Regions from separate parts of the Paenibacillus sp. FSL H8-0260 genome, predicted to be linked through region 2. Evidence: riboswitches for the same ligand, from Rfam matches in the RefSeq annotation. Region 2 holds a riboswitch; the other holds the start of a gene.
The links. Region 2 has a riboswitch for glycine ahead of gcvT (glycine cleavage system aminomethyltransferase GcvT). Riboswitches for the same ligand answer to the same signal wherever they lie in the genome.
Positions count from the first base shown of each region.

Region 1: another riboswitch for glycine. It lies ahead of MHI51_RS30050 (amino acid permease); the one in region 2 lies ahead of gcvT (glycine cleavage system aminomethyltransferase GcvT).

Region 1 is NZ_CP150298.1:6,761,017-6,765,074, forward strand. It holds gene MHI51_RS30045 (metallophosphoesterase) at 1-322, shown strand, start outside; gene MHI51_RS30050 (amino acid permease) at 488-1,900, opposite strand; glycine riboswitch at 2,048-2,130, opposite strand; gene MHI51_RS30055 (ABC transporter permease subunit) at 2,482-3,420, shown strand; gene MHI51_RS30060 (carbohydrate ABC transporter permease) at 3,433-4,058, shown strand, end outside.
Region 2 is NZ_CP150298.1:6,321,873-6,325,930, reverse strand. It holds gene gcvPA (aminomethyl-transferring glycine dehydrogenase subunit GcvPA) at 1-82, opposite strand, end outside; gene gcvT (glycine cleavage system aminomethyltransferase GcvT) at 189-1,301, opposite strand; glycine riboswitch at 1,488-1,586, opposite strand; gene gcvH (glycine cleavage system protein GcvH) at 1,813-2,205, shown strand; gene MHI51_RS28180 (flagellar motor protein MotB) at 2,627-3,463, opposite strand; gene MHI51_RS28175 (flagellar motor protein) at 3,460-4,058, opposite strand, start outside.

The DNA.
Region 1 (4,058 bases), 440 kb from region 2:
AGGGAACCCCAGAGCAATGACTTCAGAAGTGATGAGTGACATTGATACAAATATGCCCGTTATCGTAATGGATCATCAACCAACCAATAGGATTGAATACGCAGATGACGTTGATTTGATACTTAGCGGACATACGCATCAAGGACAAGTATTCCCTGCAAATCTGATCACCAATGCTATGTTTACAGTAGATTATGGCCACTATCAGAAGAATCCTAACAGCCCTCACGTCATCGTTACATCTGGTGCAGGGACTTGGGGACCGCCATTACGAATTGGCACGAATAGTGAGATAGCACAAATCAAAGTTGATTTTAAATAGAGGATAATTTTAGACTGATTAAAAAACATGGAAGAATATCCCGATAGCATACATAAGTTCGAAAAAGAGCATCGACCTCATTAATGAGAAAATCCACCACCGTATACGGTGGTGGATTTCTATGTCTGCCTATCCAACTGTAATATCACCAAGCATCCTCACCGACTAATCATGCCGAATCTCCGTGTTAGTCCGAATACCTTCGAGACGTGCTCTTGGATCAGGCGTTATTCTTTCCCTCTTTCTTCTATTTATCGAATACAAAACAAATAATAATATAAACCATAGAGGCGTCAACAATAAGGCCGGACGAGTTTCATCAGCAAATAGCATAATTATGAGTATGATTGCAAACAAAGCTAGAACAACATAATTCACAAAGGGTGTAAACGGTGCTTTGAATTTTGATTTGGCCTGCAATTCCGGCTTCGTCTTTTTATATCGCAAATGGCAAATTAGAACGACGCCCCAAACCCAGATGAAACAAATGGCACTAATTGTTGTCACGATGCCAAAAGCCGTCTCCGGAATCAGCTTACTCAACAAAGCGCCTACAGATAAGACAAGTGTGGATATGAATAAAGCATTACTTGGTACATGATTTTTATTAAGCTTTGCAAAGTTGGCTGGAGCCTGGTCATTTCTGCTTAGATTGTATAGAATCCGGCTTGTTGAGAACATCCCGCTATTACAAGCGGACGCAGCTGAAGTTAATACAACGAAGTTAATAACCCCCGCGGCAATCGGAATCCCCACTAAACTAAATGTTTTAACAAAAGGGCTTTCTGCCGGGTTTAGTTCTGTCCAAGCGTTGATGCATAATAAGGCAATAATAGCACCCACGTAGAAAAATAGAATTCGCAAAGGTATTTTATTAATCGCCGATGGGATAGTTTTTTCTGGATTGGAGGTCTCTGCTGCCGATACGCCCACCAATTCCACACCCACAAAAGCAAACACAACCATTTGAAATGAAAGCAGGAACCCTGAAATGCCGTTTGGAAATACTCCCCCATGTGCCCAAATATTACTGAGCGCAACGGTTCCGGTAGTTGTTTTGAATCCAATCACCAGTAAGACTACCCCGATAGCAATCAAAGCGAGAATAGTGATTACTTTAATTAAAGCAAACCAAAATTCCAATTCGCCAAAGCTTTTTACCGTTAATAAATTGAGTCCTAATAAAATAATTAAACAAATGACTGCGGGTATCCATTGCGGGATATCAAACCAATATTGTACATAGACCCCAACAGCTATAATATCGGCCATAGCCGTCATGATCCAACAAAACCAATAGGTCCATCCGGTTACAAACGCCGCCCGCGGTCCAAGATAGTCTTCGGCAATGTCTGTAAAAGATTGATAACCTGCTTTAGACAACAGAAGTTCTCCTAATGCCCTCATCACAAAAAAAATAGCGATACCCACGATTAAATAAGCAAAAATGATGGATGGTCCTGCCAGCTGTATAGCTTTACCTGATCCTAAAAATAATCCGGTACCGATGGTTCCACCAATCGCAATGAGCTGAACATGCCGATTCTCTAAATCTCTCTTTAATTCTTGTGCTGCCATTTCAAACTCCCCCTTATGTGAAAAAATGTACAAGTAAAAATGATAACAAAAAAGAGATTGGATACGCTCCAATCTCTTAGGTCTAAGAATAATAAATAAAATACATTCCTTTATTCTGACGATGATCAGAATAACAAATGAATTATCTAGTACTCTTCTGTCCTTTTGCCTGAGATTGTGAACCCTTCGGCGCCGGGGGAATCCCCCACGGTCTCTCCAGAAGCTGCTCCTGCTATAGTGTGATCCATAGCAATCATAGCTTGCGAATTATTTAATTGTTATGCCGCTAACTTCATTTTTAATATTTTTCAATACTAATCATTGTCAAATATTTTGTCAATAACATTAATTACCGCTGGATTTAAACACATAATACGGATTTTTAATAAAAATGCGAGAAATTAATAGCCTAAACGAGGGTAAAATGCTCGTTTTTAAAAGCTTCTCCTCTAATTGCGATTTACTTTAAGACCCAAAAGATTACTATTTGGAGTACGTATTTCATTTAGATTTTGAAAGCGTTTTATTAGAGGAGTACAGGTAGCTTGTTATGCATGGCAACTAAGTGAGGGGGAATTTATTTGAGACAAAAAACAAGCAATAGGTTTATGAGCGCACTCAAAAAAGACGGGCTTCTTTATATGATGGCACTGCCCGGCATATTAGCGCTGTTGGCCTTTTCCTACTTGCCAATGGCAGGGTCGATTTTAGTGTTTAAGGAATATCGCTTTGACGGAGGTATTTTTAACAGCCCATGGGCAGATCCCATCTTTAAAAACTTTCAATTTTTCTTTAACAATTTTGATACTGCAATGCGGGCGACATTTAATACGATAATGTTCAATATTTTATTTTTTGTATTTGGCACCATCTTCGCGGTAGCGATTGCTATTATGCTCAATGAAATTTCTAGTCGCCGATTCGTCAAAGTTAATCAAAGCATTATGTTTTTTCCGTTTTTTATGTCTTGGATGGTTATTGGCTCCATTCTAAATGCAATTTTGAATAATGAAACAGGCTTTCTAAATCAGATTATTAAAAGCATCACCGGTTCAACTTATGATTTTTATGCTACGCCGTGGATTTGGATTCCGATTCTGGTCATTGTGGTGATTTGGCAAAGTACAGGTTATAACTCCATTATTTATTTTGGTGTGTTGACTGGCTTTGATTCCTCCATGTATGAAGCCGCCGAGGTAGATGGCGCCAGTAAACTTCAGCAAATTTTTAAAATTACAATTCCTATGCTTAAACCGACCATCATTATTTTGTTTCTATTATCGGTCGGCAATATGCTGCGCGGTAACCTAAATATGATTATCGGCTTGACGAATATGAACCCGATTTTGTTACCCTTCACGGATCTGATCGATGTATTTGTTTATCGCAGCGGCGTAAGAAATGGTGAGATGGCGTTTGCGTCGGCGATTTCGTTATATCAATCTGTTTTTGGCTTCTTCCTTGTTATTATCGCTAACAAGATTACAAGCTGGTACGACAAAGATTCCACATTATTTTAAGGGGGTGTCTATTTGAAACGATCAAATGCTGATAAGTTAACTAATATAGCCTTTTATGTCTGCTCAGCAATATTTGCACTATTCTGCTTGTTCCCGATTGTTTTAGCGATTTCCGGTTCACTGTCTGATGAAATGGCGATCACTATGCAAGGTTTTTCGATTATTCCACGTCATTTCTCATTGGATACTTACCGTTATGTATTTTCCAATCTTGATTTTATGATCTTAAAAGCCTACAAGATAACATTGTTTACGACAATATTTGGCACACTACTATCGGTGTCGATAACAGCATGCTTTGCCTACGTCATTTCCGTAAAAGATTTTAAGCACCGTAATAAACTGGCGTTCTTCGCTTACTTTACTCTGCTGTTTAACAGCGGTATGTTGCCGTGGTATTTAGTGACCACACAATTTTTCGGCCTGAAGGATTCGTTGGCAGCATTGATTTTGCCTTATTCAATAAATGTATTCAATATGTATCTGCTACGTAATTTCTTCAAGTCCATCCCACAAGAATTGCTGGAAAGTGCACAAATTGACGGCGCTGGTCATGGGCGGATTTTTATGCAAATGATGCTGCCGTTAGCCAAACCGGGGCTTGTTACGATCTCATTATTTTATGCACTGCAATATTG
Region 2 (4,058 bases):
GCTCATCTATAGACTGAATCCCGACGGTCTCCATCATCTCTACGCGGTCCTGTTCTGTCATGGGCAGATAACGGTGCTTCATTAAGGTTTCACTCCTTGGCTTTTTTAAAATATAAGAAAGTACAATTTTCACGCTATACTTTATCCTTCTATTTCTCGCTTAAAAGCTCACCGTCCTTATATGGACGCTAAAGGCGTTTATACTTGTAAAAAGGGGCCTTAATCACTACAGCCTTAAGCTGCTTACCTCGTATCTCCACGTAAACCTCTGTGCCTATTTCACTGTAAGCAGCATCAAGCAATGCCAACCCCAGGTTACGTTTCAGCGTAGGGGACTGCGTTCCGGTTGTGACCTCACCAATCTTAACCCCATCTGCCCAAACAGGATAATGGGAGCGTGGAATGCCTCGATCAATCATTTCTAGGCCGACAAGGCGACGGGGAATGCCAGCTTCTTTTTGCTGTATTAGTGCATCGCGTCCGATAAAGTCTATTTTGTCCAGCTTCACGAAGAACTGTACTCCTGCTTCAAGCGGGGTGATGTCAGCAGATAGCTCCTGACCGTACAGTGGTAATTTCGCCTCAAAACGCAGGGTATCCCGTGCACCCAGTCCAGCAGGTGTTAATCCGTGGGGCGCGCCTGCTGCAAGCAGTCCGTTCCATAACGTTTCTGCACCTTCCAGCGGAGCGTAAATCTCGAAGCCATCTTCACCGGTATAACCCGTACGGGAGATAAGTACCTCTACACCGCAAACGGTGGCGCGTTCGATGAAATGGAAAGGCTTGAGTGCTGAAATAGGAGCATCCGTAACTTCCGCGAGAATGGTCTCTGCCAGAGGACCCTGCAAGGCGAGCAAAAGCGTCTCGTCAGAGACATTAGTGAGCGTGACTTCGCCGAATTCAGAGGTCAAATGCTCTTGCAGCCACTGGAAGTCTTTGTCGATGTTGGAGGCATTAACGACGAGCATATAATGCCCTTCGCTTAGGCGATACACGAGTAGGTCGTCGACAACTCCGCCATTTGGATAACAGAGCAGCGTATATTGCGCCGCACCATCTGTAAGGCGGCTGACATCATTGGTTGTCATTTTTTGCAAAAAGTCTTCTGCACCGCTCCCAATCACCATGAATTCACCCATATGCGAGACATCGAACAGCCCAGCCTGCTGGCGAACGGCTTCGTGCTCTTTCACGATACCTGTAAACTGTACTGGCAGCTCCCAGCCACCGAAGTCAATGCACCTGGACTCCGTATAAGCGGAATAGAGATCATAAAAAGGTGTTCTTCTCAAAGCATCCATGTCGTCACTCCCCTTGATCTGATTACATACGAAAAAAGGACAGGCAGAAGCAATCATGCATAAATGCACAAATCGCTTTCTGCTCTGTCCTTTGTACCTGAGAGTTACCCTGCCGTAACTAGCTTGCAGGTTTCCCCGTTGGTGATCTGACGCATCTAGCCTTGCGTCTGATGCTCTCCAGAGATACGTCCGACAAAGGTCCTTTTGCCTGAGAGATTCACCCCTGTTAGGGCTTACTCCTTCGGCGCCGTCTTCAAGTGAGACAGTCTCTCCCTATGCCATCATCCGCAATTATATTTCTTCGAGAAACGGTTATTGTCTATAAAAAGACGACAACGTCATTTCTTCTTGTATGTCTCCATTAAACGGGTATAGTCGGGCGCTGTCAACAAGAAAACGTCGAAAAAATGACAAATTTAAATTTCCTGTTAGTAATATTGACATTGTGAGCCGGGATAACTTAGGCTATAACTAAATTTAGAACTCCAAATTGGAAATGAGGCGGCTTGAAATGAGTGAAGTATTAGACAACCTTCTTTACAGCGAAGAGCATGAATGGGCACAGCAAGTAGAAGGGCGAGTAGTACGTGTTGGGATTACGGACCATGCTCAGCATTTATTAGGCGACATCGTATTTGTTGAGTTTCCTGAGGTAGGATCGACCATTTCGGCCGGTGACAGCGTAGGCAGTATCGAATCCGTTAAGACGGTATCGGAGTTGTATTCGCCCGTCTCTGGGACGGTTACCAAGGTGAATGATGGATTAGAAGCTAGTCCGGAGCTTATCAATGATCAGCCGTATGGCGGGGGTTGGATTTTTGAGATTGAAGTTGATGGAGAGTATGCTGATGCTGTAAAAGGTCTGTTAGATGCAGCTGGTTATAGCGCGTTAGTTGCTGAATAATTGGAAATCGGGGACGGAAAATAGTCTGATCAAGTGTGATATTTTTAGCAGCAAGTTTCTGTGATTCGGGGACTTGCTGTTTGTGTTTCTTATGTAGATTGTGCGAGTATTCCTAAACCCAATCGAGTGGTTTGAGGGTCTAGTGGAGTATGGAATTAGGGAAAACCTCCCTCATTTTAGACGATTATAGCGTGAGAGTTAGGGTTTTAGGAAATTCCTCCCTAATCATCTCGGTAAAACCACTATTTCAGACTAAAAAGAGTAATAATCAGGGAGAAATTCCCTCATTCCGCGATTGGATACGATAATAGGTGAATAATCAGGGAGGTTTTCCCTAATTAAATTGGATGAAGCCCCTTGTTAGCTCAATGTGGTAATTGCCATTGCCCCTGCTGCCGAACTTAGCTCTGAGCGCAAACTTTTATTCCACCTCTTGAAGCTGTCGAAGTACAATGATCTCTACGCGTCGATTTTTCTGTTTGCCTGCTACCGTAGTATTATCTGCTGTTGGTCGGGTATCGGCATAACCTGCATATTGAAAAGTGTCCGGGTTCAGTCCTTCATTATCTAAGAAAAAGCGCAGCACAGAAAGCGCACGAGCACCCGATAGCTCCCAATTGTCGTTATAACGTGAAGCTGATGACACTGGTGTATTATCCGTATGTCCTTCAATGCTGATCGTTGCCCCGATATCTTTGAATAAGCCAGACAACTGCTGAAGAGCTGGAAGGGCTGGTGACTTCACATCTGCTTTACCCACATCAAAAAGAAAACGGTCGCTGAGCGTGATTTCTATGCCCTGCGGTTTGTCGGCTACAAATATTTGTTCACCGAGATTATTCTCCTCCACATAGTGGGTGATCACACCCATTAACTCAGCAAGCTTCGCCTCTTGTTCTCGAAATGCCAACTCCCGTGCTGAAGGTGTTTCATTCTCCGTTTGTTCATCAGAACCGTCATTTGGTTTTGCAGTTGCGTTCGCATTTCCATTCCCATCTGTACTCTCTGGTTTGTTGTCAGGAGTCTTTCCAGCATCTAAAATACCGTCCCCGCCTTCAAGAACAGTGCTGCTCGACTTGAAAGTCTCGGATAAAGAGCTGGTTACGATATTATATTTGTCAGTGTCCAGGCTGCTCATCGCATACAATATAACGAAAAATATAAGTAAAAGTGTAATTAGATCAGCGTAAGTAATCATCCAACGATCACGGCTTTCTCGATTCTCTACCCGCCGTTTGCGCCGGTCTCTTTGTCTCATATAAAACCTCTTGCTTCTGCACGGTCATCTGTGGTGGTGTCTGAAATGAAGGAGTTCAGTTTTTTACGCACCAGCAGCGGATGATCCCCGTTCTGTAGAGAAAGAATGCCTACTAGCAGCATCTCCATGCTATGCAGCTCACTTTGGCTGCGGGATTTGATTTTGGAAGCAATGGGTAAAAATATTAGATTAGCGATGGCTACTCCGTACAGTGTTGCAGTGAACGCTACTGCGATAGAGGTACCTAGATTTGATGGGTCCGTAAGGTTGCCCAGTACCCTAATGAGTCCCATAACTGTACCGATGATCCCCATCGTTGGAGCATATCCGCCAGCGGCTTCAAAAATCTTGGCGTAGCTTTCATGCTTCAATTCTTTCGCATCCATTTCCAATTCCAAAATCTGTCTTACCTGCTCAGGGTCAGTGCCATCGACGATAAGCAACAGTCCTTCGCGTGTAAAAGGATCAGGATGTAGTTCCGCTTGTTTTTCGAGCATTAAAACGCCGCCGCGGCGGGCCACTGTGGCCATTGCGATAAGCTCTTCTGCTTTCTCTTCATCACGTTCAGGATTGCGGCCAAAAGCCATGCGCAGAG